4 regions of the Rhizobium hidalgonense genome follow, and region 2 is predicted to be linked to each of the others. Evidence: riboswitches for the same ligand, from Rfam matches in the RefSeq annotation. Region 2 holds a riboswitch; each other region holds the start of a gene.
What was found. Region 2 has a riboswitch for thiamine pyrophosphate ahead of FFM81_RS32505 (phosphomethylpyrimidine synthase ThiC). Riboswitches for the same ligand answer to the same signal wherever they lie in the genome.

Region 1: it holds a riboswitch for thiamine pyrophosphate, as region 2 does, so the genes downstream of both, FFM81_RS01490 (YkoF family thiamine/hydroxymethylpyrimidine-binding protein) here and FFM81_RS32505 (phosphomethylpyrimidine synthase ThiC) in region 2, are expected to answer to the same signal.
Region 3: it holds a riboswitch for thiamine pyrophosphate, as region 2 does, so the genes downstream of both, thiM (hydroxyethylthiazole kinase) here and FFM81_RS32505 (phosphomethylpyrimidine synthase ThiC) in region 2, are expected to answer to the same signal.
Region 4: it holds a riboswitch for thiamine pyrophosphate, as region 2 does, so the genes downstream of both, thiC (phosphomethylpyrimidine synthase ThiC) here and FFM81_RS32505 (phosphomethylpyrimidine synthase ThiC) in region 2, are expected to answer to the same signal.

The regions. Positions count from the first base shown of each region.
Region 1 is NZ_CP054027.1:314,322-321,864, reverse strand. Features, by position in the region: gene FFM81_RS01510 (LysR family transcriptional regulator) at 116-1,009, opposite strand; gene FFM81_RS01505 (ArsR/SmtB family transcription factor) at 1,181-1,522, opposite strand; gene FFM81_RS01500 (SDR family NAD(P)-dependent oxidoreductase) at 1,626-2,396, opposite strand; gene soxR (redox-sensitive transcriptional activator SoxR) at 2,631-3,095, opposite strand; TPP riboswitch at 3,358-3,471, shown strand; partial or broken gene FFM81_RS01490 (YkoF family thiamine/hydroxymethylpyrimidine-binding protein) at 3,462-3,587, shown strand; gene FFM81_RS01485 (ABC transporter permease) at 3,603-4,403, shown strand; gene FFM81_RS01480 (ABC transporter ATP-binding protein) at 4,400-5,212, shown strand; gene FFM81_RS01475 (ABC transporter substrate-binding protein) at 5,277-6,287, shown strand; gene FFM81_RS01470 (acyltransferase family protein) at 6,553-7,543, shown strand, end outside.
Region 2 is NZ_CP054030.1:268,531-276,073, forward strand. Features, by position in the region: gene FFM81_RS32475 (CrpP-related protein) at 95-352, shown strand; gene FFM81_RS32480 (hypothetical protein) at 394-657, opposite strand; gene FFM81_RS32485 (helix-turn-helix domain-containing protein) at 644-877, opposite strand; gene FFM81_RS32495 (hypothetical protein) at 2,791-3,501, shown strand; one part of gene FFM81_RS32500 (IS3-like element ISRle4 family transposase) at 3,679-4,619, opposite strand; one part of gene FFM81_RS32500 (IS3-like element ISRle4 family transposase) at 4,619-4,868, opposite strand; TPP riboswitch at 4,999-5,110, shown strand; partial or broken gene FFM81_RS32505 (phosphomethylpyrimidine synthase ThiC) at 5,203-5,697, shown strand; gene FFM81_RS32510 (ParB/RepB/Spo0J family partition protein) at 5,633-7,291, opposite strand.
Region 3 is NZ_CP054029.1:92,681-100,223, forward strand. Features, by position in the region: gene FFM81_RS29300 (ABC transporter permease) at 1-401, opposite strand, end outside; gene FFM81_RS29305 (ABC transporter substrate-binding protein) at 457-2,103, opposite strand; gene FFM81_RS29310 (glycoside hydrolase family 3 N-terminal domain-containing protein) at 2,147-3,169, opposite strand; gene FFM81_RS29315 (GNAT family N-acetyltransferase) at 3,186-3,668, opposite strand; gene thiD (bifunctional hydroxymethylpyrimidine kinase/phosphomethylpyrimidine kinase) at 3,868-4,701, opposite strand; gene thiE (thiamine phosphate synthase) at 4,698-5,333, opposite strand; gene thiM (hydroxyethylthiazole kinase) at 5,330-6,133, opposite strand; TPP riboswitch at 6,184-6,280, opposite strand; gene FFM81_RS29335 (invasion associated locus B family protein) at 6,963-7,543, shown strand, end outside.
Region 4 is NZ_CP054028.1:1,438,252-1,445,794, reverse strand. Features, by position in the region: gene FFM81_RS28100 (DUF6030 family protein) at 145-963, shown strand; gene FFM81_RS28095 (thiazole synthase) at 1,029-1,802, opposite strand; gene thiS (sulfur carrier protein ThiS) at 1,805-2,002, opposite strand; gene thiO (glycine oxidase ThiO) at 1,993-2,973, opposite strand; gene thiC (phosphomethylpyrimidine synthase ThiC) at 2,975-4,801, opposite strand; TPP riboswitch at 4,894-5,024, opposite strand; gene FFM81_RS28075 (GNAT family N-acetyltransferase) at 5,160-5,606, shown strand; gene FFM81_RS28070 (ABC transporter ATP-binding protein) at 5,770-6,837, opposite strand; gene FFM81_RS28065 (hypothetical protein) at 6,830-7,081, opposite strand; gene FFM81_RS28060 (extracellular solute-binding protein) at 7,173-7,543, shown strand, end outside.

The DNA of each region.
Region 1 (7,543 bases), on a different replicon from region 2:
CTTGCTCGTTGCGGAATGGCGGCCTCCCCAGCCCAAGTGCTATTCCGTGGGCAGCATCTCAGGGAAGCCGCTAGCGATCAATAACGCTATCACGTCGGTTGATAGGTTTTTCCTATCAAAGTTCTTCATCTCGAACGAGCACTCTGGCTTCATGCAGCAAGGCCGAGACGAGCGGCGTGAAGGGCTCGCGATAAGGCGCGACAAGGCCGACCAGATGATGCGCCTCCGGCTCGACGATCGGGATCATCCGGATTTCCACCGGAAAACCAAAGGATTTCGCGACGTTGCGCGGCATGATGCTCGCCCAGCGTCCGGTCCTGACATGCGAAAACAGCACGATCATCGAATTGGACTCGAGCGTCGGATGGACCGTGGCGCCCGCTTCCGTCAGATGCCGGTTGATGATGCGGCGGTTCTGCATGTCGGCGGTCAATAGACAAAGCCGAAGATCACCGACTTCCTTCCAGGTCACATTGTCGCGATCGGACAGCGGGCTGCCTGCAGCGGTGATCAGATGATAGCGCTCGGCATAGAGCGGAACGCTGGTGACACGGCCGAGCGGCTCGTTTTCGAGATAGGTGATGCCGGCATCGATTTCGAGGTTTTCCAGCATGCTCAGCACCTGCAGCGAATTGCGCGAGACGATCGAAAAGGTGACGCCGGGATGCCGTTCCTGAAAGGGCGTGGTGATGCGCGAAAGCATGGCGAGCGCCGTCGGAATGGCGGCAAGGCGAATGTGGCCGGAAAGGCCGCGGCGGGCGGCGCGCATTTCCTCGCGCATGGTTCGGGCATCGCCGACGATGCGCCGGGCCCATTCCAGCACGCGCTGCCCCTCCGGCGTCAGCCCCTGGAACCGCGAGCCGCGCTGCACCAGCATGACCCCCAATTGATCTTCGAGCTGCCGGATGGCGGCCGACAGCGTTGGTTGCGAGATCCCGCACTCCTCGGCGGCGCGGCCGAAATGCTTTTCATTGGCGAGGGTGATGAAGAATTCCAGCTTGTCGATCATCCGGTCTCCCGCGACATTTCGCGTCCGGCCTCATCTTCGACGTAGCAGCCGTGCTCCGCAAGGGCGGTCGCTGAAGCGCGTCGCGATCTTTCAGATTCGCTTGTCGCACTTTTAAATGTTTTTTCGCGTGTCGTTATCTCAAAACCGCCGCTCACTTTTGCGCGGCGGGTTTCAATAGCTTTCGACAATCGGAAAAAGCTCGAACAGTGATTCGAGGAAGGCAAGCACGCTGACATTGCCGATACTGTAATAAACCAGCCTGCCCTGGCGGCGCGTATTGACCAGGCCTTCGAGCCTCAAACGCGCAAGCTGCTGCGAAACCATCGCCTGCTGTATGCCGAGAATATTTTCGATTTCACCGACCGTCCGCTCCTGTTTCGCCAGTATGCAGAGGATCAGAAGGCGGGTGTGATGCGCCAAAGCCTTCAGCAGATCGCTCGCTTCATGGGCTTTTCCAGCGAGTATGTGCAAGTCCTGGCCGGTCATCCCCGGCTCCGGTTTAGGCAACGGCATTCGATATCTCGGAAGGGAGAAAGTGTAGTCAATCAGCACAATAGCATATTCGCACAAGCGAATTGGTCAATAGCGATGAAATGCCAAAAAAGGTCCAAACAAATCAGCAGATAAGCTGTCCGCCATTGATCTCGATCACCTGGCCGGTAATGTATCCCGATAGTAAGGGAGCCGCCAGGAACAGATAGGCGGGAGCGCAATCCTCCGCCGTGCCGAGCCGCTGCAGGGGGATGGATTTCCGGGTTTGCTCCAGCTTTTCTCGGGAGGAATAGCGCTCGTGGAAATCCGTCTCGATCGTTCCCGGCGAGACGCAGTTGACGCGGATGCCATCCGGGGCAAGCTCGCGGGCAAGCGCCTTGGAATAGGTCGCAACGAAGGCTTTCGAGGCCGAATAGATCGAGGAGCCGGGGCTGCCGCCGGTCAGCGCCGAGATCGATACGGTGTTGACGACGGCAGCACCCTCGGCCGCCTTCAATGCCGGCAGCAATGCGCGCGTCAGCGCCACCACCGACGTCTGGTTCAACCGTATGACCGCCTCGTACTCCGCGTCGGTCAGCGTGGCAGCGGGAAAACGGCCAAGCATGGTGCCGGCATTGTTGACGAGCACATCGACCCTGTCGAAGAAACCGAGAACATCTTCGGCAAATTGCGCCGCCCCGCCGGCGGCGGAGAAATCGGCATGCAGCAGCAGCGCCCGTCTTTCCGATTCAGCCGTCAGCAGGAAATCCGGCAGGTCCCGCCCCGGCTTGCGCCCGGTATGGACGATCACCTTGGCACCGCAATCCAGGAACTGCCGAGCGACTTCGAGGCCGATGCCGCGGCCGGCGCCGGTGACGACGACATTGCGATTTTCGAACAGTCTGGGATGAAACACGAAGCCGTCCTCTTAGAGCATGACGCCGAAAAGTGTGAGCGGTTTTCGGACGACGTCATGCTCTGGCTCTAGAATTTGGAACAGGATTCAGATTTGAGGCCGACACGGCCTAAAATCATCCTGTTCTAGCGGCCAGTGCCGCCGGTTGCAGCACTCGCCCTTAACATATGAGCGCGCCGGCCGAAAGAAAGGAGCGTATCGATCTTTCCGCGGGAGCTCGTCTAAACCCCTTGCTTAGCTTTCGGTCTCCAGCAGCCGCGCCCCCGGCCCTTCCTTGCCGAGCCGGTCGCCGGGATTGCGCAGCGGACAGCTATCGACCGACAGGCAACCGCAGCCGATGCAGCCGGTCAGGCGGTCGCGCAGCAGGCTGAGCCGGCTTATTCGCGCGTCGAGATCGTCCTTCCAGCGCGCCGACAGCGTCTGCCAATCGGCGGCCGTCGGCGTGCGCCCCTGCGGCAGAGATTCGAACGCCGCCTGGATTTCGGCAAGCGGAATGCCAACCCGCTGCGCCACCTTGATGATCCCGAGCCGGCGAAGCACATCACGCCCATAACGGCGCTGGTTGCCGCGGGTGCGAATGCTCGAGACCAACCCCCTGGTCTCGTAAAAATGCAGCGCCGAGACCGCAATGCCGCTGCGTTCCGCCACCTCGCCGACCGTCAGCAGCTTGCCGAGCGGAGTTGCAGGAATCCTATCCATTGCCTCTTGACCTCAATATTGGTTGAGGTTTTATATCTCTTGCTCCAGCAATCGTAAAGCCCAATCGGGCGCTCGCACCTTATGCCGATATTGCCGCCTGAGGCAGCAAGCTGTCGTCCCGTTCCCGGCAGGTACGGGACCGCCGAGGACCACCCGAGCGGGATCCCGCTCGGGTGTTTCCCTGACATTGGGTCCCTTCCGACCACGCGGACCGGTTGGCAATTTTGCGGTTGCCGGAAGAAAAGCCGGGTGATAGTTTCCGCCGAAATAACAGGGGAGCTCCGTATCGCCGGGGCTGAGATGTGAGGCGCAAACCTCTGGACCCTTCAAAGCTGATCTGGGTAATGCCAGCGGAGCGAGGTTCAGATGGTCTCAGGCGCACAAGTGTCACTCTATCCGATGTCCGGCAATTTCGTCGGCATCATCCGCGATGCCGTCACGGCGCCCGATCCCTATCGCGACCGGCTGCGCATCGAGACCGACCATATATCCTGAAATCGAGCGCTGATGACACCGTCGCAACCTTCCCGCCTCGCCGCGCTCGGCGCCGCTCTCACCCGGGGCATACCCGCCTTGCTCGCAGGCTGCGCCTTTTTGGCGGCATGGGAACTCTATGTCGATCTTTCCGGGATCAAACCGTCCATCCTGCCGGCGCCTTCGCGCATCGTCACCCAGGGCTGGCTGAACCGCGAGGCGTTGATCGCAAATACCTGGCCGACGCTCGGCGCCACACTCGGCGGCTTCGCGCTGTCGCTGGCCTTCGCCTTCGTCGCATCGATCCTGATGGATTTCATGCCCTTCATGCGCCGGGCATTGCTGCCGATCTTCATCGCCAGCCAGACCCTGCCGCTAGTGGCGATCGCACCGCTCGTCGTCCTCTGGTTCGGTTTCGGCCTCCTACCGAAGATTCTGCTGGTGGCGCTCGTTACCTTCTTCCCGCTGCTCGTCGCCCTGCTGCAGGGCTATGAATCGACCGACCGCGACATCGCCGAATTGCTGCATTCGATGAAGGCGAGCCGCTGGCGCATTTTCCGCCTGGCACGGCTTCCCTCCGCGCTGCCCTATTTCTTCGCCGGCCTGAGGATCTCGATCACCTATGCCGTCGTCGGCGCGATATTTGCCGAATATGCCGGCGCCGCCCGCGGCCTCGGCATCTACATTCTCAACGCCAAGAACAATTTCCGTCCCGATCTCGTGCTCGCCGCCGTCCTCGTCAGCGCCGTGCTCACCCTCTGCCTGTTCGGGCTGACGCTATTGATCCAGCGCCTGCTGATGCCCTGGCAACCATCCGGGGAGCGGCGCCGATGAGCGACAGAATGGTTGAACTGCGCAATATCTCGAAATCCTTCGACGGCATGCAGGTGCTGGGCGATATTTCGCTCAACGTCGCAGACGGCGAATTCGTCTCGATCGTCGGCCCGTCCGGCTCCGGAAAATCGACGGTGCTGCGACTGCTGACGCAGGCACTTCGTCCCGATTCCGGCGCACTGCTTTTCAACGGCACGCCACTGGAACAGGCACCGCATGCCTTCGCCTTCATGCCACAGCGCGATGCGCTGATGCCCTGGCGCCGGATCATCGACAATGCGGCACTTGGCCTCGAGGTGCGGGGCATGGGCCGACGGGCTGCCCGCAATGTTGTGGCGCCCCTGTTCGAAAGCTTCGGTCTTGCCGGCTTCGAACACCATTATCCCTCCGAACTGTCAGGCGGCATGCGCCAGCGCGCCGCCCTGCTGCGCACCGTCGTCCAGACCCAGGACATGCTGCTGCTCGACGAACCGTTCGGCGCGCTCGACGCGCTGACGCGCACGCAGATCCAGGAATGGCTGCAGGGCATGTGGACGGAACACCGCTGGACGGCGCTGCTGATCACCCATGATGTTCGCGAGGCCGTGTTCCTCTCGGACCGCATCTACGTGCTTTCGGCCCGCCCGGCGCGTATCATCCGTGAATTCCGCGTTCCCCTGCCCCGCCCGAGAAGCCTTGCCGATCTCGGCTCGCCGGCGGCCCAGGCGATCGAAACCGAAATCCTGCAAACCCTGCTTCATCCGCTGGAACAGGATGATTTTAGGCCGATCGGCCTAAAATCGGAATCCTGTTCGAATTTAAAGAGTTAGAGCATGATGCCGAAAACAGCTCACGCATTTCGGCACCATGCTCGAGAGACCTGAGGAGGTCACAATGCTGCTTCTCACCCGTCGCCAGACGATCTTCGCCGCCATCGCGGCAAGCCTTGTCGGCCGGCCTGCCTTCGCCCAGTCGGCGCCCGCAAAGGCTCGCATCGCACTCGACTGGACGCCCAACACCAACCATATCGGCATCTATGTCGCCAAGGCGAAGGGCTTTTATGCCGCGGCTGGCCTCGATGTCGAAATTCTTCCCTTTGCCGATACCAGCGCCGGAACGCTGGTATCGAACGGTGTCGCTGATTTCGGTATCAGCAGCGAGATCGAGGCGATCACGCAGCGCGCCGCCGGCGGCGACGTGAAAATGGTCTACGGCGTCGTCCAGACCGAAACAGCGCGGCTGATCTTCAAGGGCGGACGCGACGACATCAAGAGCCCCAGGGACCTCGACGGCAAGACCTATGGCGGCTTCGGCGGCACGTGGGAAAGCGCGTTGGTCTCTGCGATGATCCGCAATGATGGCGGCAAAGGCGAGGTCAAGACTGTCACCCTCGGCACCTCCGCTTACGAGGCGCTGGACAACGGCTCGATCGACTTCACCCTGGAGATCTATACCTGGGAAGGCGTTGCTGCCGAATTGGAAAACAGGAAGATTGCCCGGTTCCACTATTCCGACTATGGCATTCCAGACGAGCAGACCACGGTCATCGTTTCCAGCGATACCTATCTCTCGGCCAATCGGGACAATGCCCGCGCCTTCATTCAGGCGACGCGAAAAGGTTATGCCTATTCCATCGATCATCCCGACGAAGCCTGCGCGCTGCTGATATCAGAGAGCAACGGCGCGCTGATGAATACCGAATTGGTGAAAGCTTCGCAGACGGCACTGATCGAAGGACACTTTTTGAAGTCCGAGGCCGGTGTGATCGGCACCCTCGATCCGACAAAGGCCGATGCGATCGGCGGCTTCCTGGTCGAGAACGGCATTCTGGTCGATGCGAATGGCGCCGCACTCAAGGACAAGCCGGACTTTTCGACCTTTTATACCAACGAACTGCTGGACTGAGCTCAGCCCCGACCTTGCCCGCCGCGGCGTTCCACGGCAAAGTCCTCGGGCACTGCATGATTTCTTAAATCGGAATCGGTATAAGAAAAATGATGCAGCATTCAAAGTGTTACAGCGCCTTTGCGCATCGCTAGAGCAATCCCAGGAAAAGCGCGACGTGGTTTTCCGTCCGGGATTGCGTAAAAACAAAGGGTAGAGCGGTTCGGCGCTTCCGTGAGAACTTGAACCGCTCTAGGACCGCGCGGCGCTGTAAGGCGAGGACAAGATGCGACAACAGGAGCGACTGGCCGGAGCCGACTTTCTGCGCGCAACGGCCTGTCTTCTGGTGCTTGCCCATCATCTGACGCTCCGGCTGGATATGCGCAGAATTCCCGACGAATTGGGGCCGGCCGCAAACATCCTCCGCTTCGGCAATTTTGGCGTCGCCATCTTCTTCGTGCTCAGCGGCTTTCTTCTTGCCCATCCCTTCTGGCGCGCGCTCGACGCGGGCGGCAACATGCCGAGCCTTGGCCATTACACGATCCGCAGAGCGGCGCGCATCGCACCGGGCTTCTGGGTGGCCGCAACCGTCAGCTTCGCCCTCAGCCTGACGCTGCTTGCCCTACCGCTGACGCCGGAGTTGACACTTCGCTACGTCTCCGGGCTGATGTTCATGAGCCAGTGGCATTGGCGCACATTGTTTCCCGTCGAAGCCGACGGGCCGCTGTGGTCCATTCCCTTCGAGGTCACCAGCTATGTGCTCCTGCCGATCTGCTTTCTCCTGCTGTTTCGTTTGCCTCTTCTCAGGCGGCATCCACTGCTTGCCCGCGTCGCCTGGCTTTGCGTCATCGCAGGCGTACTCCTCGTCCATCTGCTGATCCTCACCGTCTTTCCGCTGGACGACATCGGACGCGGCTGGGATTACGGCCTCCAGGGCGGGGCGAAGGAGTGGATGCCGAGATTTAATCCGATCGGCTTCTTTTCCATCTTCGCCCTCGGCGCGTTCGCCGCCGGCGTCGAGGGCATGCTGAGAAGACGGTCCACCTTCTGGTTCGATGCTGCAGCGCTGCTGGCCCTTGCCGTTGCCGGCTACCGCCTCGCCATATCGCTCGGCGGCACCCCTGAAGCTTACGGCTGGCTCGGCATGCCCTATGGCTTTCCGGTCTTTCCCCTGGCGATCGCAACGGCGCTGGTTTCGCTCTGTCATTCACAGCACCTGGGCAGGCTGCTCGACAATGCGCCCGTCCGCTACATCGCCAAGATCTCCTTCGGCATCT
Region 2 (7,543 bases):
CTCGAAAACTGTCCCAAATTAACCCATTAATATGCATTCGCTTGCATGCGCGGGCCGCGATGCTACCGTCGCCGACATCGCGGGGGAATCGCGGATGACAATTGAAGAGCTGATCGATATACAGGAAGTAGGCTCAAGGGCACGGGTGCTCGGCCTGAAGGCTCACGAAAACCCATACCTCGCCGCCCATAGGATGCCTACTGGTGATGCCAGTGCCCTTGGGGATTGGCTTGCGCGTCACGACGCGTGGAAGTTCGGTTGGGAAGCGGAGGACGCTAGCCGCGAAGGTAGCATTGCCGCGCACTTCAAGAAGTTGATCTCGACTGCAAAACAACGGGCGCCCGATGCCTAGCGTTATTGACGGTGGTTAGCTAGCGATGAGCTGGGTCCCCGTCACAGCGAAGGATCCGTATCAGGAGCACGCTGGACTTCAGGTGAATACCAAACTTGCGACTCCACGTTAAACTTCAGGCGCTCAGCAATAAGATCCGGCCCAGCTGGCTGGACGAGCACGTCCAGCCGTATTTGATTACCCCTGATAATGCGCCGGAGTTGAACAGCATGCGATTGAAGCGCGACCCGTGAGTTGCTGCACCGATCTTCCTTGAAGAGGTGCAGTCCTGGAAGAAGCTGTTCAACGATTTCAGCGCGGCGCATCGCATATCTTTCCTAGAATCCCTAGAGCGGATGCCGTCCTTCGGATCCTCGACGCGTCGAAATCCGCGTCATTCTCCAGAGCTGCCACCTCTGCCACAGTCAGACCAGTAGTTTCTGCAACGTCATCCAGCGAATAGCCGCGAGCCAGGCGAGCTTCTCCAAGCAGAGCACCAACGGACGGGGCAACTTGGGATTTCGTAACATTCGAGACCATGTTCATGTCGTTTAAGGCTCCTTTTGGCGGCCGGAAAACGTGCATCCGTTTTTTAGTTCCACCACTGCCGACCGCGTCCAGCAACGGACAGTTTCTTCGAAATCCGCGGGCGCTCTTTCTATCAGTTTGTGCGACGGAGTATAGGTCTGACGCGATGAAGGACGGACAACCCTTGCATGGCAGCCGACGAGAGGTGACCCGCTCCCAACTGCGGCGCAAACTCGCGACGGCCGACAAACAGCTTCCTATCTTGCACGAGCGTTCGCGCGGTGGGAAGCTCATGGGGAGTGATGCACCGATCATTCCGACGCGGAGAGCAATGGACAAACATTCGAGGATTGCCTCGGCGCGAAACGCTCATGGCGCGCAGGTTTGGCCAGAGGGTATGAGAAATCTCTCGGGCTCTGTTGATCGGCCGTCGTCTCGAAGAGATCGCCGGAGAACGGCGCGTCGAGATCAAGCGCGGCCTGAGCTCAAGGCCCCTTCATCGTCTTGGCACCTTACTGGTTTTGTCGAACTTCGAGCGCCCAGAGAGAGAATTCGAGAGCAAACCCAGCATTGTGTGGCATTCCCGCCTCACCTCTTGAAGACGAAGTCCTTGACGTTCGCAAACTTGACGAGCTGAAAGGGAACGCAGATCTTCTTTTCGACTTTTTCGCCCATTGGCAGGCTTGAGTGCGGTATCGAGCGAGCCTTGCCCTGGCGGGCGGAATCCTGGAAAATGGTAACGTCGAGATCGCGGGCCTGCGTAGCATCGGCGCGCCCGACGACGATGACTTGGTCAAAATCCTTGCCGGTCTTTGAAACGTCTGATCACGCCGTGGCTGGATTGCGGCAGACGGCTTTCGGGCGTGCCCAGTCAAGCATGCGGTAGAACGGCTCAACCAATGGCGACTTCGGTCTGCTGACCTGGCCCGCAGGCGCCGCCCGATGATGGCCTTGTATCGCCCAACGTTTCGACCAGCAAGAGTTTTCCTTAGCGGTTCGAGAGCTGCCATTTCACCCAGGCCCCAAAGCCATGAAGTCAATATGTGTACCTATGTGTGCAACGTTATATTATATAACTTACGAATTGTTGGGCTAATATGTACCTCTGTTCCGAGCTATGAAAGATATACTATAAAATATATCGGGCTCATCTGTTGCGTTGCTGATGGTTTTCATGAACTGTCCTGGTTGGGAGGTACGATAGTGCACCACAGCCGGCGACATCATCGTCGGGAGGCTTGCACAAGGAGCACGATGACATGGGTCAAAAAAACCAATCAGACAAGCGCCTTGGCTACTCGCATCTGCGGTTGGCAACCATCGACGGCGTGTCGCTGCCTGGTCTGCAATTGTCACTCGACCGGCAGGAGGGCTCTGGGTCGACGAAGAAGACCTTTTTCCAACAATGGCTCCTGGATTTTGCTTTCGGTTGCGAGCTATTTTATCCGATCCAGCTATATGAACATCTCGCAACGAGCGAGGGCGACGACAAGGGCGCTGAACCTTTAAGTGAGAGTTACGAGTATAGAGTTGGGAGAATTCGGACCGGCCGCCACGTTCCTCATTTGGAATCCACGTCTCTCGGGTTTCCATATTCCAGAATGGAAGCACCGGCTCAGTCGCCGACGCTTGCAAACTCGAGCAACAGGTCGGCGAGGGGATGGAGGATATCATGGAAAACATGGATGCGACGCAAGCAAAGGACGGCTCGGGCACACAGATTTCAACAGGTGCGAACCAGCACGGCAGGAACATCGAAAGATGGTAAGAATGTCTTCGGGAACCTGACCGTTATACGGTGCACGCAAGCCGCAGTTCAAATCCTGCTGCCGTTATCATATACGCTGACAATGCTCGCTCACCAGCAAAAATCAAGGAAATTTGACCCGCAAGGTTCGCCCAATTATACTGCAGAAAGGATTTCATTCTCCATGTCATTATGTTCTGCGAAATGCATTCGCATAGCCGCACTTGCAGCGGCCGCCATCGTGCTGGGCACCCAGATCGCAATCGCGCAAGAACCGTCTATAGGGTCTCAGTGGCTGAACACGCCGGCATCTCGAGTGGGAGCGCTTGCGGTCCTCCAGACCTTGAATGCCAATCTCCTGAGTAACGCCAGTGCTACGTTGACCCTTGACCGCTGGTGCGCCGCGCATAAGCTCGCACCGGAAGGGTCCAAGATCGTAGCTCAGCGTGTGGGCGGGCAAGGCAAACCGGCCGATGAGCACATCCGTGAACTTCTGACCGTCGGCCCCGGTGAGCTTATCGCTTATCGCCGCGTGCGCCTGGTCTGCGGAGACCGCGTCTTGTCCGAAGCCGACAACTGGTATGTACCTGCGAAATTAACTGCTGAGATGAATCAGGTGTTGAATACCAGCGATATCGCGTTTGGCAGAGCCGTTCAGGCTCTCAATTTCACTCGCACAAACCTGTCTGCCAAGTTGCTCTGGTCCCCTCTATCCGAAGGCTGGGACATGGACGGCTTAATAGCGCATGAAACAAGTTCCCTTAGCCTGCCGCCGTTCCTGCTCGAACATCGCGCCGTACTGAAGCTTCGAGACGGCACGCCGTTTAGCACCTTGGTCGAAAGCTACACGGACAAAGTACTAGACTTTCCAGTTCCGCGCCTGCTTTCTCAATAGCGCTTCGGTATCTCGGTACAATTGGCGAACTACTCGGAATAAATCGATTGCCACGGCATGCGATAAGTGCGCTTGTCTTGTGGAAGCGTGCCGGCCGGACGATTGCCCTTGTCCGTCGTTTGATCGCGGGCTCCACGCACGATAGCCTGAGTGTCACCTTGACCTTGCCCCCAAGTTTTATCCAGTCTTGAGTTCGCTCCAGCGGTTTTTGGTTGCTGTTGTTGGTTCGGTAGCGGCGGGTTGCGGTGCGGAGCCATTTCGGCTGCGCAGCACCGCATCACGTCGCGGGTTGAGTGTCTGAGCGAATTCGGCCGGTGTCAGCCAGCCAAGGCCTGAATGCGGGCGTTGATCGTTGTAATCGCTACGCCAGTTTGAAAGCGCAGACCGGGCGTGAGCAAGCGACGAGAACAGAGTTTCATTCAAGAACTCGTCTCGCAGCCGCCCGTTGAAGCTTTCGATAAAAGCGTTCTGGATCGGTTTTCCAGGCGCGATGTAATGCCAGTCAACCTTGGTCCGGTCCGCCCATTGCAGGATCGCGTTGCTGGTGAACTCGCTGCCGTTGTCGCTGACGATCATCCTCGGCTTGCCGCGCTCCTCGATAATCCGGTCAAGCTCCCGTGCGACGCGAAGACCGGAAAGCGATGTATCGGCGACGAGCGCCAGGCACTCCCTCGTGCAATCATCGACGACGGTCAGAATCCGCAACCTGCGCCCATCGGTGAACTGATCCGACACGAAGTCTAGCGACCAACGATCATTGGCCACCATCGGCACCAGCATCGGCGCTCGCGTGCCTATCGCTCGCTTGCGACCGCCGCGCTTGCGCACTGTCAGTTTCTCCTCCCGATAGAGCCGGAAGAGCCTCTTGTGGTTCACGAGGTGACCCTCCCGCCGGAGCAGCACATGAATGCGTCGATATCCGAAGCGGCGACGTTCATGCGCCAACGCCTTCATTCGCTCGCGAAGCTCATGATCATTGTCGCGCCTGTTCTCGTAACGGGCCGTCATTCGGCAAAAACCAATGGCTTTACACGCCCGCCGTTCGCTCATCTCATGATGGCTCATCAGATGCGCGACAGCTTTCCGCTTGGCCGCGGGCGTCACCACTTCTTTCCCAAAAGGTCTTTCAAGGCAGCATTGTCGAGCATCGCATCCGCCAGGAGCCGCTTCAGCTTCGTGTTCTCGTCCTCAAGCGTCTTCAGCCGCTTGGCCTCGGACACCTCCATGCCGCCGAACTTGGCCTTCCATTTATAGATGCTAGCATCGCTGACGCCATGCTTGCGGCAAAGCTCCGAGACCGGCGTGCCTGCCTCGTGCTCCTTCAATATGCCGATGATCTGTTCGTCTGTGAAACGATTGCGCTTCATCCTCTGGTCCTCTCAAATGGGCCAGAGCTTACTTCAAAATGGATTATTTCAACGGGGCAAGGTCAACCTGCATCCCCAAGCCATTGCAGTTGTCGCTTGACAGCTCCTTCGGCAAGCCTCTACCCTTTTTCGCATTCACCAGGGGGGTCCCGGCAAGGGGCTGAGATACTGCTATCGCGCGCAGTGACCCGTTGAACCTGATCCAGTTCATACTGGCGTAGGGACGGTGCAAGCGCTCGAAGGCAGTGGATTCACGCGTCGAATCCGTGCCGGCGTCTTTTCATCATTCCGGCTGAGGACTGGGTCTCCAATCGAAAACTTGGAGCCTCAAACCATGAATATCGCCGCAAAGAATATCACCCCATCCGTCACCACCGGCCCCTTGCCGGCATCCAGGAAGATCTACATTCGGGGGGACGTCCATCCCGACATTAGCGTGCCGATGCGCGAAATCAGCCTGCATCCGACATCGGGCGAGCCGCCCGTCGTCGTCTACGACTCGTCCGGCCCCTATACGATCGAGGGCACCGAGATCCGCATCGAACAAGGGCTGCCCTCACTGCGACGTGACTGGGTTCTCGCCCGCGGCGACGTCGAGGCCTATCAGGGCCGTCATGTCCGTCCCGAAGACAACGGCTTTGCCAGCGGCGAAAGGCTGACGCCCGAATTCCCCGCGCTACGCCAGCCGCTGCGCGCAAAGGACGGCAAGGCCGTCACCCAGTTCGCCTATGCGCGCGCCGGTATCATCACGCCGGAAATGGAGTTCATCGCCATCCGCGAAAATCTCGGCCGCAAAGCGAGGGCCGGAGCCATGGTCCGCAGCGGCGAACGTTGACCGACTTTGCGGCGGCATAGGCGAGCAAATCGAGAAGCGTTGCGGTCGGCTGCTCCAGGCACCATTCCCAAAGATCGTGGGGATTGCCGGGAATGGTGTGGCCGTAATTCTCCCTGAGATCGTCCATCGTCACGATGCCCTTGCAGGCTGCCGGGTTCTTGATGCTGGTTTCGAGCTTTTCGCTCGTAAGTTTCACCTCAAGGCACGTTTCGTCTGTGCTGCCGTAAGGATGGAACAGGCTCGCAAGCATTGCGTGAACTACGGCGGCAAGGGCGACGTCCGGATTCTGCGCAAGCTCGGCGCGGATGGCGGCGGTCTTCTGTGCCGTCAATTCCTGAGCGAATGCAGCCGAGAGCGAGAAGGACGGTTCAGGCTGCGTCTCAGGCCGAGGGCGAACGGGTTCGCTGCTCTCGTCCGTACCTTCGGCCGGCTCGTCCTGCTCCTCGGGCCGGATCAATCCGCGCTCAACCGACAGCTTGCCGTGATAGTCCATCAGGACGTAGCAACCGGCCTTGGCGACGTCTTCGAGATCATAGATTTCACCTCTGTCGGCAAGCGCCGCCATTTTGGCCTGAATGGATTCGGCGCGGGGTTCGGCCTCGTCGTCGGCAACACCTGCCTCGATCAATTCCGCAAGCTCGGCATATTCTCCCTCTAGCCGGTCCAGTTCGGCCTGCTGCTCATCGGTCATGGGGACGTCCTTGGGATAGACCCGCGACATGTAATGCGCTTCCTGCGGAAGTTCGCTGACGCATTCCACCCATTTCCAGCCATCGGCACGAAGCTTTTCCGCATCTGCTTCAAGCTTCTCCACCACAAGCCTTTTGACAAGGGCGACATCGAGGGCGTAGCCGCTGTTTTGTTCATCGAAGAGGTCGCGTTTGACCGCTCCCCCTGAGGTTTCGTAGACGTCGATCCCGCCGATGAACCTGATGCGCTTGTCGGTGGCTTTCATGGCCTCCGACTGCAATGCGGACTTGATCGACCGGCTATCGCGGTTCCAGGACGGCAGGCCGTTCCAGACCTCCACTTGTTTTACGTGATCGTCGGACACGGTGAATGCGGAAAGCTGGTGGAAGCTCATTTCCTCGTTGCGGAAAAGGTTGAGCAATACAGGCGAGACACGAGCGAGCGCCAGACGCTTGCGCACCATGGTTTCGGTCGTGCCGAAGCGAGCGGCGATATCCTCGACCGGCTTTCCGCCGTCGGCCAGGACGCGGAACGCCTCGTATTCATCAACCGGGTGCATTGCCTCACGGCTGGTGTTTTCGATCCGGCTAATTTCGGTCGCATCGGCCCCGCTGCGCTCCTTGCATTCGACGGGGTAATCCTTGGCGATTTCACCGGCCTCGGCCAAAAGGTTGAGGGCGGCGAGCCGGCGACCGCCTGCGGTCACGAAGAAGCGTCCTCGCTTGTCACCCTTGCGGACGACGATGTTTTGCAAAATCCGGTAGCCATCGGCGCGGATGGTCGCGGCCATTTCCGCAATGCCTTCCTTGCTGTAGGTCTTGCGGACATTTTTGGGGTCGGCGTACAGCTTGTTCAGAGGGACGAAAAAGGTCTCGGTTGCGGCTTGGGTATCGGTCATGGTCTGTCTGCTGGGTTTGCGTTTCCCGAAGGGAAAGCCCCTTTCGGGCGAAGCCTCCCCGGTCTTTCCGGGGGAATGGCCTCTGACATTCCCCCGGACAGAGGGGGGAGGGCGAAAGCCCGCCCCTCGGCGACGGTCGGGCGGGTCAAGGGTCGTGGCGCGCAAAAAACGGAAGGTTCCAGCCGCAGGTGGAAAGCCGTTTTTTCCCGGCGCGACAAGCGGCTTTGCCGCGCCTGCCCCTTGATCCGGACG
Region 3 (7,543 bases), on a different replicon from region 2:
ACGTCGAACCGGCTGCCGCGCCGCCAGGCGGCGACGATGCCGAGGAAGGTGCCGAGCGTGAAGCTGACGATCGTCGCGGTTCCCATCAGGGCGACGGTCCAGACGAGGGCATGGCCGAGAACCGAGGCGACCGGCAGCGGGAAATACTTGATCGAGCGGCCAAGATCGCCGGTGAAGATACTGCCGAGATAGGTGAAGTATTGCTGCCAGAGCGGGCCATCGACGAAACCGAAAGTGAGCTTCAGCGCCTGCAGGCTTTCCGGCGGCAATTCGGTGCCGGCGCTCGAGAACATGATCTGCACCGGATCGCCCGGCATCAGGCGGGGCAGGAAGAAATTGATCGTCGCTGCCGCGATGAAGGCTGCCATGTAGAAGACCAGGCGGCGAAGCAGGAAAGCCATGGGGACTCCGTCGTAACGGGAGCGGCGCTGGCACCGCCCCCGGTATCAAAATGCTTTACTTGACCGGCTCGAGAGCCAGCAGGTTCAAGAGGCGTGCCGGATTGGTCCGCGAGATCGACGGATTGACGAAGGGGTTTTCCTTGGTCGACCAGCCGGTGAAGCGCTTGGTGTTGTACTGATACCAATTCGGATTGTTGAACACCGGCATCATCGGCATGTTTTCGGCGACGATGCGCTGTGCCTTGTTCATCGCATCCTTCTGCTTGGCAAGATCCGCGGTCTGGGTGAACTCGGTGACAAGCTTCTCGACATCAGGATTGAACCAGCGCTGCGCGGTGAAGCGGGTCTTGCCCTTGTCCGAAGCGCTGAAGGCGCGCTTATAGGGGTAATAGGGCGAGGCCGAGGCCGGCAGGCTGTTGATCGCCGCATCGAAGGTGCCGTTGATGAGGTTGCCGGTCCAGACGGCTTCTTCAGGCGTTTCGATCTTGGCGTCGATGCCAACCGCCTGCATGCCTTCGACGGCAAGATTGACGGTATCGATCCAGTCGGTCCAGGCGCTCGGAACGATGATCGAGAAGGAGATCTTGCTGCCGTCGGGATTATCGCGGAACCCGTCGCCATCCTTGTCCTTATAGCCGGCCTCGTCGAGCAGAGTCTTGGCGGCATCGGCGTCGTAGGTTGCGAACTTGCCGAAGTCGGCCTTAACAGATGGGTCGGCCCAGCTCTTGTAAAGCTCGCCCATCAGGCCGGGGTCTTCGTTCAGCGTTGGATAGCCGTAGCCGGCGACGTCGATCATCGTCTTGCGGTCGAGCGCCATTGAGACGGCGCGGCGGAACTTCAGGTCGTTGAAGGCCTTCTTGTTGTTCTCGTTCGCTGTTTCCAGGTTGAACAGGAAGGCGACCATGCTGCTTGGCGAATACCAATAGTGGAAATGCGCCGGGTCCTTGGAGACATAGACATTGTCGATATCGGGAATGAAGGAGACGCCCCAGTCGAGCGTGCCGTCGGCCGTTGCCGTCAGCATCTGGTTGTTGTCGGCAAGCTGCGGAAAGCGCATGCAGTCGACCTTCAGGTGCTCATTATCCCAGTAGTTCGGGTTGCGGCACTGATCGTAGGTCTGGCCGGTGAAGCGCGGCACCTCCGTCAGCGGTCCGCTGCCGACCGGGTTCTCGTTGGCGAAAGTGACGGGATCGGCGACGTCCTTCCAGGCATGTTCCGGTACGATCGGCAGTTGCGAGATCTGCTCGGCGGCGAGCGAGCTCGGATTGGCGAGCGTGAAGCGCACCGTCTGGCCGTCGACGGCCTTGACGTCGGTGATGAAGCTCCAGATGCTGACGAAGTCGAGCGCCGGGAACTTCTTCAGGTAATCATAGGTGAACTTGACGTCGGCTGCCGTCAGCGGCTTGCCGTCGGACCATTTCAGGTTCGGCCGCAGCTTGAAATCGATGCTCTTCAGGTCGTCGGAGAGCTTGAAGCTTTCCGCCAGGCGATAGACCGGCTTGTTGCTGTCGAAGCGGTTGAAAATAACAAGCGGCTCGTAGATGAAGTCGAGCGTCGACTGGCGCGCCGAGGTCTGGTTGAACGGGTTGAAGTTGCGGACCCAGGTGGTCGCCGGTTCGATATTCGCGGTCAGGACCGTCTGCGCCAGGGCAGATCCCGAAAACAGCGTCAGGGCTGCGGCGGCAAGAAGATATTTTTTCATGTTCTATTCCCCTTTTCTTATGCGGTGAAAAATAATCTGCCGGTCAGGAGACCGGCGCGCTTGCAAACATGCTTTCGACCTCGGCGTGGGCGGTGTGGATGTCGATCTTGAGATTACCGAGGCGGGCTTTACCGGCGGCGATGCGCTTCAGCGCGGCTTCTGTCAGCGGCCGGGCGGCCTTGGCGGCGGCTTCGCTTTCGGGGATGTCGCCGTGGCTGTGGAGGGCGATATCGAAGCCGGCGTCGAGCACCTGTCTGACGCGTTCCGGCAGCGTGCCCTGCAGCGATTCCATGAAGATGCAGTCGGAGATCAGCACGCCCTCATAACCCATGTCGTTGCGGATCACGTTGTACATGACAGGCGAGATCGACGCCGGCAGTTCCGCGTCATAGGCCGAGTAGACGACGTGGGCGACCATCGCCCAGGGCGTGTCCTTCAGCGCGACAAAGGGCTTGAAATCGGTGGCGGTGAGCGTCTCGCGGCTGGCATCGACGACCGGCCGCTCCTTATGGGAGTCGAGTGTCGCGCGGCCATGGCCGGGAATGTGTTTCATCACGGGCATGTTGCCGGTCTCGAGCAGGCCGTCGACCACCTCGCGGCCGAGGGCAGCGATGAAATCGGGATCAGGGCCGAAAGAGCGGGCGCCGATGACCGCGCTCGTCGTCTCGAAGACGAGGTCGAGAACGGGCGAGCAGCCACTGGAAAGGCCGAGTTCCGTCATCATCGCGCCCATGGCCTGGGAGGAAAGGCGCAGTGCCTTTTTGCCGAGATCGAAATCGCGGCGGGCAAGTTCGGCAAACTGGCCGAAGCTGCGGAAGAGCGGCCAGGGGCCGGCGTCGAGATGCTGGACGCGGCCGCCCTCCTGGTCGGTGAAGACGGGCGCGTCGTCGCGGCCGACGGCCTCGCGGAAACGTTCGATCAGCCGCTTCGTCTGCTCCGGCTCGCGCTGATTGCGGCGGCCGACGAAGAGGCCGAGCGGATTGGTCTCGCGGAACAGGGCGAATTCATCATCCGAAATGGCAGGGTTCGGCAGGCCGACGAAAAGGGCGAGTGGGGTCGAGGACAATTCTGTAACTCCGGGATCAGATGATCGGCGTGCTTCGCAGCATGCCTTCGTAGATGCCCCTGTCGGGGGCAGGGATGGTGATTGCGCCTGCGGTCTTGGCGTAAAAATCGACCGGGCCGGCATCACCGATGAATGCATAGGCATGGCCGAGCGCCTTCATCGTCTGCAGGCAGGCGGAAAACAGCGCGAGCCCGATACCCCTGCCGCGCATTTCGGGATCGACGCCGGTTGGGCCGAAGAAACCCCGTGCGGTGGTGTCGTAGCAGGCAAAACCAAGCAGCCTGCCGCCTTCGACTGATATCAGGCAGGCAACGGGCTGACGGGAGAAGGCGACGGTGACCTCGCTTGCCCAATTCTGGCTGAAGCGTTCGCGCACCCAGCCGGTGACGAGATGCAGTTCCGGGGGGAGGGCTGGGCGGACAGAGATGCCGGCATCAGCGGCTTTCTGTTTCAGGTCGGCGAGTTCCGTGGAATATAGGCTCACAAGCAGGTCTGGCACCTGTCATCCCTCCTTTTATTCCGTTATTGCGGAATGTATACCCTTTTAATGAGATAGACTTGGCTATCTCGCCGGGCTTGTCAACAGGGATTTTTTGAATGGGGCTGCTGGGCCGATAGGGGAACGCAAAACGGCCCGGGGAGGCCGGGCCGTTCTTGAGCGCAGTCATGATATTTGTGAAGCTGTTAAGAAGGTCGGCTCACTCGCTGTCTTTCCAAAGCGCATGAAAATGCTGCACCGGGCCATGGCCGGAGCCGACGGTGAGGGTTCCGGCGGCGGCGACCGCGGCGGCGAGGTAATCCTTGGCGATGGCGACGGCCTCCTGCACCGGGGCGCCCTTGGCGAGTTCGGCGGCCAGCGCGCTCGACAGAGTGCAGCCGGTGCCATGGGTGTTCTTGGTCGGCACGCGCAAAGCTTCGAACCAGTGCAGACCGCCGGCGGTGGCCAGCACGTCGGGACTCTCGTCGCTGTCGAGATGGCCGCCCTTGACCAGCACCGCGGCGGGGCCGAGCGCACGCAGTTGCTCGGCCTGCGCCGCCATCTCGGCGCGGTCGGTTGCGACCGGCTGATGCAGCAGGGCGGCGGCCTCAGGCAGGTTCGGGGTGAGAAGGGTGGCAAGCGGCAGCAGCCGGCGGGTCAGCACGTCGACCGCTTCGGGCGCGAGCAGGGCGGCGCCGCCCTTGGCAATCATCACCGGGTCGATGACGACAGGGATGGCGCGCCGGTCGGCCGGTGCTGCAGCCAGAGAGGCGGAAAGGGCTGCGGCGACGGCCTCGGCGATGCCGGCATTGGCGATCATGCCGATCTTGACGGCATCGACGCGTACATCGGCAAAGACGGCATTGATCTGGTCGGCGACGAATTGCGGCGGCACCAGATGCACCCCGCTGACACCCTGGGTGTTCTGCGCCGTCAGCGCCGTCAGCACCGCCATGCCGTAGACGCCGCGGGCGGAAAAGGCCTTGAGATCGGCCTGGATGCCGGCGCCGCCCGAGGGGTCGGAGCCGGCGATGGAGAGGACGTTGCGGATCATGCGCGGGCCTTTCGGACTTCTGCGGCGATGCGGCGTGTCGCCGCTTCTGGGTCCGGCGTGCCTGCGATCGCTGAGACCACGGCAAGCCCCTTGGCGCCGGCGGCAAAGACTTCGGCCACATGCTCCGCCTTGAGGCCGCCGATCGCCACCGACGGCACCGGCGAGGCAGTCACCAGCCTCGCCAGACCGTCAAAACCGATCGGCTGCTTGTGGTCGGCCTTGGTCGGCGTCGCAAAGACCGGTCCGACGCCGGTATAATCGACCAGGCTGGGATCGACGGCAGCGGCAAGCGCTTCGGTCTCGACCGACAGGCCAAGGATCATCTCGGGGCCGATCATCCCCCGCGCCGTCAACGCATCCATATCCTCCTGGCCGATATGCAACCCGTCGGCACCGATGGCGATTGCCGCCTCGACATCGTCGTTGACGATCAGCAGGGCGCCGGTGCCATCGAGCGCCTGTTTCAAGGCGCGGCCGGTCTCAACCATCGCGGTGGTACCGGCCCGTTTGTCGCGCAACTGCACCATCGTCGCGCCGCCGGCAACGGCAAGGCGGGCGGTCTCGACCATGCCGATCCCGGCACAGAGTTCGGGATCGAGGACGAGATAGAGCGAAAGATCGAAATGCTTCATGCGGCCGATATCCTTGCTCTGGCGTCGAGTGTTTCGGCGTCGAGCGCGTTGAGCGCATCGAGGAAGCGCCAGGCGAAGGAGCCGGGCCCGGCGGCACCGAGCGCTGCCTCCTCGCCGGCGATGGCGAAGGTTGCAAGCGCTGCGACCGTCGCGCCGAACAGATCGTCCGGTGCGGTCGCAGCAAAGGCGCCGACCAGGCAGGTGAGCGAGCAGCCGAGCGCAGTGACCTGCGGCATCAGGGCCGAGCCGCCCGTTATGCGCACTGCCTGCTGACCGTCGGTGACGAAATCGACAGCGCCGGTCACGGCAACCACTGCCTGCTGCCGCTCAGCCAGCCATCGCGCCGAACCTTCGGCCTGCTCGACCGGGTCGCGGCTGTCGACGCCCTGGCCGCGGCTCTCGCCGCCGGCAAGGGCGATGATCTCCGAAGCATTGCCGCGGATGATCGACGGCTTGAGTGCCAGCAGACTGGCGACCGCATCGCGGCGGAACGCCGTGGCATAATGGGCGACCGGATCGAGCACCCAGGGTTTGCCGGCGGAGGTCGCCGCCTTCGCCGCCGCCCGCATGCCGTCGATCCATTGCGTCGACAGCGTGCCGATATTGATGGTCAGCGCATTGGCGATACCGGCGAATTCGCCGGCTTCCTCGGCCGCATGCACCATCGCCGGCGAGGCGCCGGCGGCCAGGAGAACATTGGCGGCGACATTCATCGCGACGTAATTGGTGATGCACTGAACGAGCGGCGGCTTGTCGCGCATCGCCTTCAGCATGGCTCCTGGCGTGGTCCTGGTCTGCATGTGGCCCCTTTCAGGCGGGGGCGGGCACGGGGCAATTCGTGCGGGCAAAACCGCGACCCCGAGCGACTCCCTCCGCCGGCATTATCCGGTTCAGGTTCGAAGGGTGCTTCTCAGCCCGTCTTCCGACGAACGCCCCTGTCTCTCATCACGTTCTTTTTCGCAGAGAACGGGGCGGATGTCATCTCGAAAATGACAGTCCTGCGGCTGCGCCGCGCGTGAAATCGTTCCCTGCAACTCGGCCTTTCACGAGAGAGGAAGGATCAGCATCGCCGATTCGCGGCTAACATGATTTTCCCGAATGTTATCGGCGGATTCCATTCCGAGCAACGCCGGCATTACCGTTTCGCCATTCGGTTGTGCTCTCTTTTTACGAAAGAACAACAATAGCAACCGGTGGTGCAATGAATTTCTAAAATACATCTCTGTATTTGCGCGCAGTATTGGAAATGATCCCAGCGCCTGGGAACGTCTCTTCTTCAAAATGAGTGCGGCTCATCTTCCGCAAAATCCTATGGATTTCCGATAGCGCGGAATTATTCATCCCGTCCGCCTATGCGCCTGATTTTCAATGAGAACGAGCTGATGGCCAGCTTCGCGTAAGTTGCGTGTCGTCTCCTATGCCTCGCCACTCGGTTTCATTCTAATTTTGGAATCGGCGGGCGATGTCGTCGAGAGTGGGGTCTCGGGCAGACTGGACGGAATCTCCCAGAACGCGAAGTAAATACCTAACGCAAACTTTACCGTGCTGACACGTTAAGGTTGACCGAGGTGCGGATTGTAGCGATATGACTGGCCACGTGAATAAAATCTTCCTGAAGTTGCATTTTAAATGAGATACTTTTCGAAAAGCGGCATGAAGCGGGGCCTCCGGACGATCGCCCCGGCTTTGATATATATTGTTTGTGCCAATCCGTCTTTTGCGCAGTCTGCCGTTCCAGCGGATCAAGAACAGGTGCAGGCGCCGGCCCAATCGGCGCCGACAATAAGATCACAGAAATTCGACGACTGGTATTATCGCTGCACCGGTGCTGAAGGCACCGAGGCCTGCGAGGTCGCACAGGTCGCGCAAGTCGCCAAGGACGGCAAGCCGGTCAATATCCTGACGCTGGCGATTTCAGCATTGCCGGCCGGCTCCCAAGGCAAGGCCGACAAGGGCAAGCCGCCGCTGGTGCTGACTGCCCTTCTGCCGCTCAACGTCTTCCTGCCCTCGGGCCTGTCGATCAAGGCGGACGGCAAGCCCGTCGCCAGGCTCGATTACCGAAACTGCAACCAGACCGGATGCTGGGCGCAGTTGGCGCTGGATACCAAGACGGCCGCGGCGCTGAAAAAGGGCGCGAGTGCCGAAGGGCTGGTGCGGCTGATGAACGGCCAGGACGTCAATATCCGTTTCTCGCTGAAAGGGCTGAAACC
Region 4 (7,543 bases), on a different replicon from region 2:
CCGGTTGGCCGCAAACAGGATCGAGGTTGATTGGGTTTGCACTCGCATCCGCTCCGATTTTGCTTGTGAGGTCGCGCCGTGGATAAAGGGTTATCAGCAGTCGATCCGCCTCGCGACATCCCGCTTCCGCATTCGAATTTCCAATTGCGGCGCAACCGCCGCCGGCTGCTTAGGCCAGTGCTTTTGCTATTCGTTTTGCTCGTTGCGGGCATCGTTGTTTTTTACAGTGAAATCCGCCAGCCCGAAGCTCCGATTGATCGTTTTGAAGATCGAGCCCTCAATAAGGCACCGCGCTCATCACCCATAGCCGTCCGCCCCGACCCGGCGGCTCCTTCGCCTCTCCCGACGATGTCCATATCGCTGAAGCTGATCGAGGTCCCGAATCCGGAATTGGCAGGTCAATTTCTGCGGATGTGGCGCGTCTCGGGACAGAATATTTGCGGGGCTCTTCGACAGGCCGGCATCGAGATGAGCGAATGGAAAGCCGCATCCATGCGCAATCGCAGTTATGAATGTTATTTTCAGCGCATCTACGAACGGGACGAAGTGCGCCCCATCAGCTCGACTTTCGTCAAGGTGCGCGGAAATGAAATGGGCGATGTTGTCGAGATTCGCGCCAAGCTCATTGGGCCGACGACAGATGCTGAGGGGCGTCTTGCCCCTGCCGTCCTGCGCATATTCGAAATCATCGTGACGCAGGCGTGCTGGCGCGATTTCGAGGATACGCTTGCATCGATCCAAAACCTTCGAAATATCGAATACGAACGCTTCGGCTCCTATCTTAGCTTCACCCGCGAAGCCGGCAGCGGAAATAATTTTAATTTTGTCCTTGGTCTGAAGGCGACTTCAGCTTCGCAGGTGAGAACAAAGACCTATTTTTCGACAGAGCGCTGGCTAGCCACAACAAATCCTCGCCTCGTGGACAGCTTGGGCACGTCGATAGCAGCCAATTGCGCTCAATGACGGGGCAACCCGGAGGCTTGACACTCCGGTTGTCGATGTCCCCGGCAATCGGAAACGGTGGACTTTCATGCAAATACCGCCTTTCCGATCACGGGTGTCGACGGCACCGCCATGTCGCGCGGCTCCAGCATGCCGGCGCCGAACGCCTGCCTGCCGGCGTCGATTGCCTTGGCAAAGGCTTGCGCCATCGCGGCGGGGTCGCCGGCGCCGGCAACAGCGGTGTTCAGCAACACGGCATCGAAGCCCAGCTCCATAACGATGGCCGCATGCGAAGGCCGGCCGATACCGGCATCCACGATCAGCGGCACGTCGGGAAAATGCGCCCGCATCGATCGAAGGGCTGCGAGATTTTGTGGTCCCGCCGCAGATCCGATCGGCGCGCACCAGGGCATCAGCACCTGGCATCCGGCGTCGATCAGACGCTCGGCAACGACCAGATCGTCCGTCGTATAGGGAAAGACCTGAAAGCCTTCGGCGGTCAGGATGCGTGCCGCTTCCACGAGCGCAAAGACATCCGGCTGCAGCGTGTCATGATTGCCGATCACCTCCAGCTTGATCCAATCGGTGCGAAACACTTCCCGAGCCATCTTCGCCGTCAGCACCGCCTCGGACACGCCATGGCAGCCGGCGGTGTTGGGAAGAACGTGAACGCCGAGCGCACGGATCATCTCGAAGAAAGCCCCGCCATTGCGCCCGCCCGCCATTTCGCGGCGCAGCGACACGGTGACGATCTCCGTTTTAGAGCGTGTGATGGCTTCGGTCAGGATCGCCGGCGAGGGGTAACGCGCGGTGCCGAGAAGCAGACGCGATGCGATTTGGCTTCCGTAAAGGTCAAACATGCTCAGCCTCCCTGCATCGGGGTCAGGATCTCGATCCTGTCATTATCGTTCAGCATATGCTCTTCGCGATCCTCGCGATGAACCAGTTCGCCGTTGACGGCGGTCGCCAGCCAGTCGCCTTCGTAACCGAGTGCGGTCAGAAGCTGCGAAAGCGTGGTGGCGGCGATTGTCTGGGCTTCGCCGTTGATGATCAGCTGCATCGGACGTTCCTTTGCTTCGGTTCTTTGGAAAAAACGAGATCGGCGGCCTCGGCCGCCATGGCCGGCGCCAGCAGAAAACCGTGGCGATAAAGGCCGTTAAAGATGACGACCTTTCCCTCGCGCGCAACGCGCGGAAGATTGTCGGGCAGGGCAGGGCGGATGCCGGCGCCGGTTTCGACGACGGCGGCGTCGCCGAAGGCCGGATGCAATGCATAGGCCGTGTTCAGCAGTTCCATCAGCGAGCGTGCCGTGATTGGTCCGTCGGAGTCGGTCTCAAGCATCGTCGCACCAATCATGAAAAACCCGTTGCCGCGGGGAACGATATAGACGGGAAAGCGTGGATGCAGCAGGCGGACGGGCCGCGCGAGGGTCACTTCTTCGGTATGGAGGTAGAGCATTTCACCCCGCACGCCGCGCAGGTCGCGGCTTTGCCCGATGCGGGCAGCACCGGTACAGTCGATGATATCGGAGAAATCGCCGTCGCTCACAGCCGTGTCGGTAAAGACGACGCCGTTTGCCGACAGTTGCTCTTTCAAGCTGCGCAGCGCCTCACGAGGGTCCAGATGCGCTTCGCGTGGGAAGAACAGGCCGTGCCTGAAACGGCCGGCGAGCATGGGTTCGAGTGTCGCAATATCCTGCTCTTCAACCCATTGATAACCGGTCGTGCGGCTTGCAAACCGCTTCAGTTCGCCGTGGTCGCGCGTCGAGGCGACGACGAGCGTGCCATTGCGGACGACGTTGCCGGGCAGGATCGCTTCCCATCGATCGGCGGCATCGAGGCCGCGTGTCAGCACGGCCTCATCGGCACTTTCCCGCTCGCACCAGGGCGCCAGCATGCCGCCGGCGAGCCAGGAAGCCGCATGAGCGAAGTTCGGCTGCGGGTCGAAGACCGTGACATCAGCACCGCGGGCATGCAGTTCGCGGGCGACGGTGAGGCCGGCGACGCCGGCCCCTCTAACAAGAACACGCATTTCAGTCTGCGCCCTGCGTGTGGGTATCGATCGGCATATAGAGATCGCCGCCCTCGCGGTATTTCGCCGCCATCGCGTCCAGCCCCTCCTTTTGCGCTTCGGCGCGGATGTCATGCGATATGCGCATCGAGCAGAATTTCGGGCCGCACATCGAACAGAAATGCGCCACCTTGTGCGCTTCTTTCGGCAGGGTCTCGTCATGGAAGCTGCGGGCGGTTTCGGGATCGAGCGACAGGTTGAACTGGTCTTCCCAACGAAATTCGAAGCGCGCCCGCGACAGCGCGTCGTCGCGCAGGCGGGCGGCCGGGTGCCCCTTGGCAAGGTCGGCCGCATGGGCGGCGATCTTGTAGGTGATGACACCGGTCTTCACATCCTTGCGATCGGGCAGTCCAAGATGCTCTTTCGGCGTGACGTAGCAGAGCATGGCCGTGCCGAACCAGCCGATCATCGCCGCACCGATGCCGGAGGTAATATGATCATAACCGGGCGCGATATCGGTGGTGAGAGGCCCCAGCGTGTAGAAGGGCGCCTCGCCGCAAACGGCAAGCTGCTTGTCCATATTTTCCTTGATCTTGTGCATCGGCACATGACCGGGCCCCTCGATCATTACCTGGCAGTCTTTGGCCCAGGCGATCTTCGTCAGCTCGCCGAGCGTTTCGAGTTCGGCAAATTGCGCCGCATCGTTGGCATCGGCGATCGAGCCGGGGCGAAGACCGTCGCCGAGCGAGAAGGAGACGTCATAGGCCCGGCAGATGTCGCAGATCTCCTCAAAATGCTCATAGAGGAAGCTTTCGCGGTGATGATGCAGGCACCACTTGGCCATGATCGAACCGCCGCGTGAGACGATGCCGGTCACGCGATTGACGGTGAGCGGGATGTAGTGCAGCCGCACGCCGGCATGGATGGTGAAATAGTCGACGCCCTGTTCGGCCTGTTCGATCAGCGTATCGCGATAGACCTCCCAGGTAAGGTCCTCGGCAATGCCGCCGACCTTTTCCAGCGCCTGATAGAGCGGCACCGTGCCGATCGGCAGCGGCGAATTGCGGATGATCCATTCGCGGATATTGTGGATGTTGCGGCCGGTCGACAGATCCATGACCGTATCGGCGCCCCAGCGGGCCGCCCAGACCATCTTCTCGACTTCTTCGGCCATCGAGGAGGTGACCGCGGAGTTGCCGATATTGGCGTTGATCTTCACCAGAAAATTCCGGCCGATGATCATCGGTTCGCTTTCGGGGTGGTTGATATTGGCCGGGATGATCGCCCGGCCGGCGGCGACTTCCCGGCGAACGAATTCCGGCGTCACATGATCCGGAATATCGGCGCCGAAGCTTTCGCCGTCGCGCACCAGCGCGTCGGTGCTGGCCCTGCGGCCAAGATTCTCGCGAATGGCGATGAACTCCATCTCCGGTGTGATGATGCCGGCCCGCGCATAGGCGAGCTGGGTGACGGCCTTGCCGTCCCTGGCCCGCAGCGGCCGGCGCCGCCCTGGGAATTCCGGCGTCAACCGGTCGGCGCTGACGAAGCCGTTGTCTTCGGGGCGGACATGGCGGCCGTCATAGGGTTCGACATCGCCTCGGGCCAGCACCCAGTCGCGGCGCAGGGGGGGCAGGCCCTGATCGATGTGGATGTCGGCGCCTTCGATCGTGTACGGACCGGAGGAGTCATAGACGACGACAGGCGGTTCGCCCGCGGTCGGGTGGACGCTGATTTCGCGCATCGGCACGCGGATATCGCTGTGGATATCTCCCGGGATATAGATCTTCTGCGATGCCGGCAGCGGGCCGGTGGTGACGGTCGGGGTGAGATTGTTTGCGGCAATGGTCATGGTTTTGAGGCTCCAATTGCAGTTGGAGACCCAGTCAATCAGCCGGAATGATGAAAAGACGCCGGCATGGATTCCACGCGTGAATCCGACGCCTTCGAGCGCTTGCACCGTCCCTACGCCAGTATGAACTGGATCAGGTTCAACGGGTCACTGCGCCACAACAGGCAAAGCCGTATTGTCCAGCAGTATCTCAGCCCCTTGCGGGACCCCCCTGGTGAATGCCGACAACCGTAAAGCGCGGTCGCTGATTGTGTCAAGCTTACAACTTCGCGTTCCGATTATAACCTCCGTCTCGGGGCCTGTTGCGTTACCGGTCGAACTGCGGCAAATGTCGTTTCACTCAACGTCAGGTGGATTTATGTCGTTTCGGATTGAACGTCTTGCGCTAGAACATCTCAATGGCGCCGCCGCTGTACTGGTCGGTGCCTATTCGGGACCGCCATGGAACGAGAATTGGTCGCTTGAAGCGGCGGTTGAAAATGTCAAAACCGTGCTTGAAACGCCCAGATCCATCGCCCTTGCGGCCATCGACGGAGGCAAGGTGCTGGGGATTGCATTGGGTATACGACAGCGGCGCCATGCGGGTCCGGTCATTTATCTTGATGAGCTTTCGGTGCTGCCTGAAGCGCAGGGTAGGGGAATAGGGACCGCGCTCCTGTCGGCCGTTTTTGAAGCAGCAAAGGCCGAAGGATGCAACAGCGTCTGGTTGGTCTCGCAGCGAGACGGTGCCTTGTCGAAATTTTATCAGCGCTGCGGATTCGCCGTCGGCGGCAATCTTGGCCTCTACTCCAAATCGAGCGCGTAGCGGTTAGGGCTGTATTGGCCTGTCATGAGGGGGAGCGGAAGAATGCAAGGCCCGTCACCCGCTATTCCACTTTGAACAATTGGTTTTAGAGCTGAAAATTGACCTGACCTCGCCCTGAATTTCCACCCGGCGGCGATTGGGGTCTCAGTGGTTTTTTGGGCGGTCAATCCGGCCGCAACGTCTTACCCGATTCCCCATCGAATAGATGAAGCTTTCCTGGTCGGGCAGTAATCGTCGCGACCTGCCCCGGCACAAAATCGTGACGGTCGGAAAGCACCGCGACAAGCTCGCCGGACCCGTAGCGCAGGAAGACCATCGTCTCATGGCCGGTGGGTTCGGTGACGTTCACGGTCGTGTCGAGGCCGCTTTGGCTGAGCGACAGGTGTTCGGGCCGCACGCCGAGCAGCACGGCCTGTCCGTCGGTCGCCTGCGGGGTGAAACCGAGCGCAATCTCGTCGCCGGTCTCGGTGACAAAGATCGCACCGTCGGCCTTGTAGCGGCCTTTCAGCAGATTCATCGACGGCGAGCCGATAAAGGCTGCCACGAATGTATTGCGGGGACGATCGTAGAGTTCGAGGGGAGTGCCGATCTGTTCGACCTTGCCGCCCTGCATCACGACGATCTTGTCGGCCATGGTCATCGCTTCGACTTGGTCATGGGTGACATAGATCGTCGTGGTTCTCAGCCGCTGGTGCAGTTCCTTGATCTCCTTGCGCATCTGCACGCGCAGCTTGGCGTCGAGGTTCGACAAGGGTTCGTCGAACAGGAAGACTTGCGGCGATCTGACGATCGCTCGTCCCATTGCCACGCGCTGGCGCTGCCCACCCGAAAGCTGGCGCGGATAGCGGTCGAGATAGGGTACGAGGTCAAGCGTTTCGGCCGCCGCCTGCAGCCGCTGCTTGATGATATCGGCCGGCTGCTTCTGCAGACGGAGCGCAAAGACCATGTTTTCGGCAACGGTCTTGTGTGGATAAAGCGCATAACTTTGAAAGACCATCGCGATGTCGCGATCCTTCGGCGGCAGATTGTTGACGATCTTTCCGCCGATCGAGATGGTGCCGCCGGTGATGCTTTCGAGCCCCGCGACCATGCGCAACAACGTCGATTTGCCGCAACCGGATGGGCCGACCAGCACCACAAATTCGCCGTCGCGAATGTCGATATCGACGCCATGCAGAATATTTACGGCGCCATATGCCTTCCGCGCCCCTGAAACATTGACTTCAGCCATGTGCCTCCCAATCGCCTTCCTGCCACCCCTGGGCAGTCCCAAGAGCAATGTTTTCTCGACAATATTCCAAGGCATCAGGCTCGGCGAAATCGCCCTCGGCCCCTGCCTGAAATACCGTCAGACCTCCTCCATGAAACGTTTCATTTGTTATTGACATTTCCCGCTTGCCGTCTAATTCTCGCTGCCGAGGCCGAGAGGAGCGGTTTTCAACAAGAATATGAAACGTTTCATTTCTTGTTACCAAATAGTTCTGCGCGAGACCAGTCCCAAAATCGGACCGGAGCCAATCCGGAAAGACCGGCTGGCGGCAGCGCACAAACGTGGAGGAGGAAAGCATGAAAGTTGAAATATACGATGCATTGATGCGCAGTCAGGCAAGCCGCCGCGATGTCCTGCGCGGAACGGCAAGCGTCGCGGCACTGCTTGGTCTATCGGGCGCGATGGGCGGACTTCCCGGCATGGCGTTCGCTGCCGATGATCTGCGCGCCCAGATCCTGCAGATTCCCGGCGTCGGCAAGGGCTCCCCAACGGATGCAGACTGGCAGAAGGTCGGCGAGCTCTGCCTCGGCCCAACCAAGGCCAACGTCAAGCAGGGCGAATTCGCCGGTGTCGAGCTGACCTTCATGGGGCTCAACAATCAGAACCTGCACAACTTCCTGTTCCGCGGCTTCCTGAAGCCGTGGGAAGCCTATACCGGCGCCAAGAT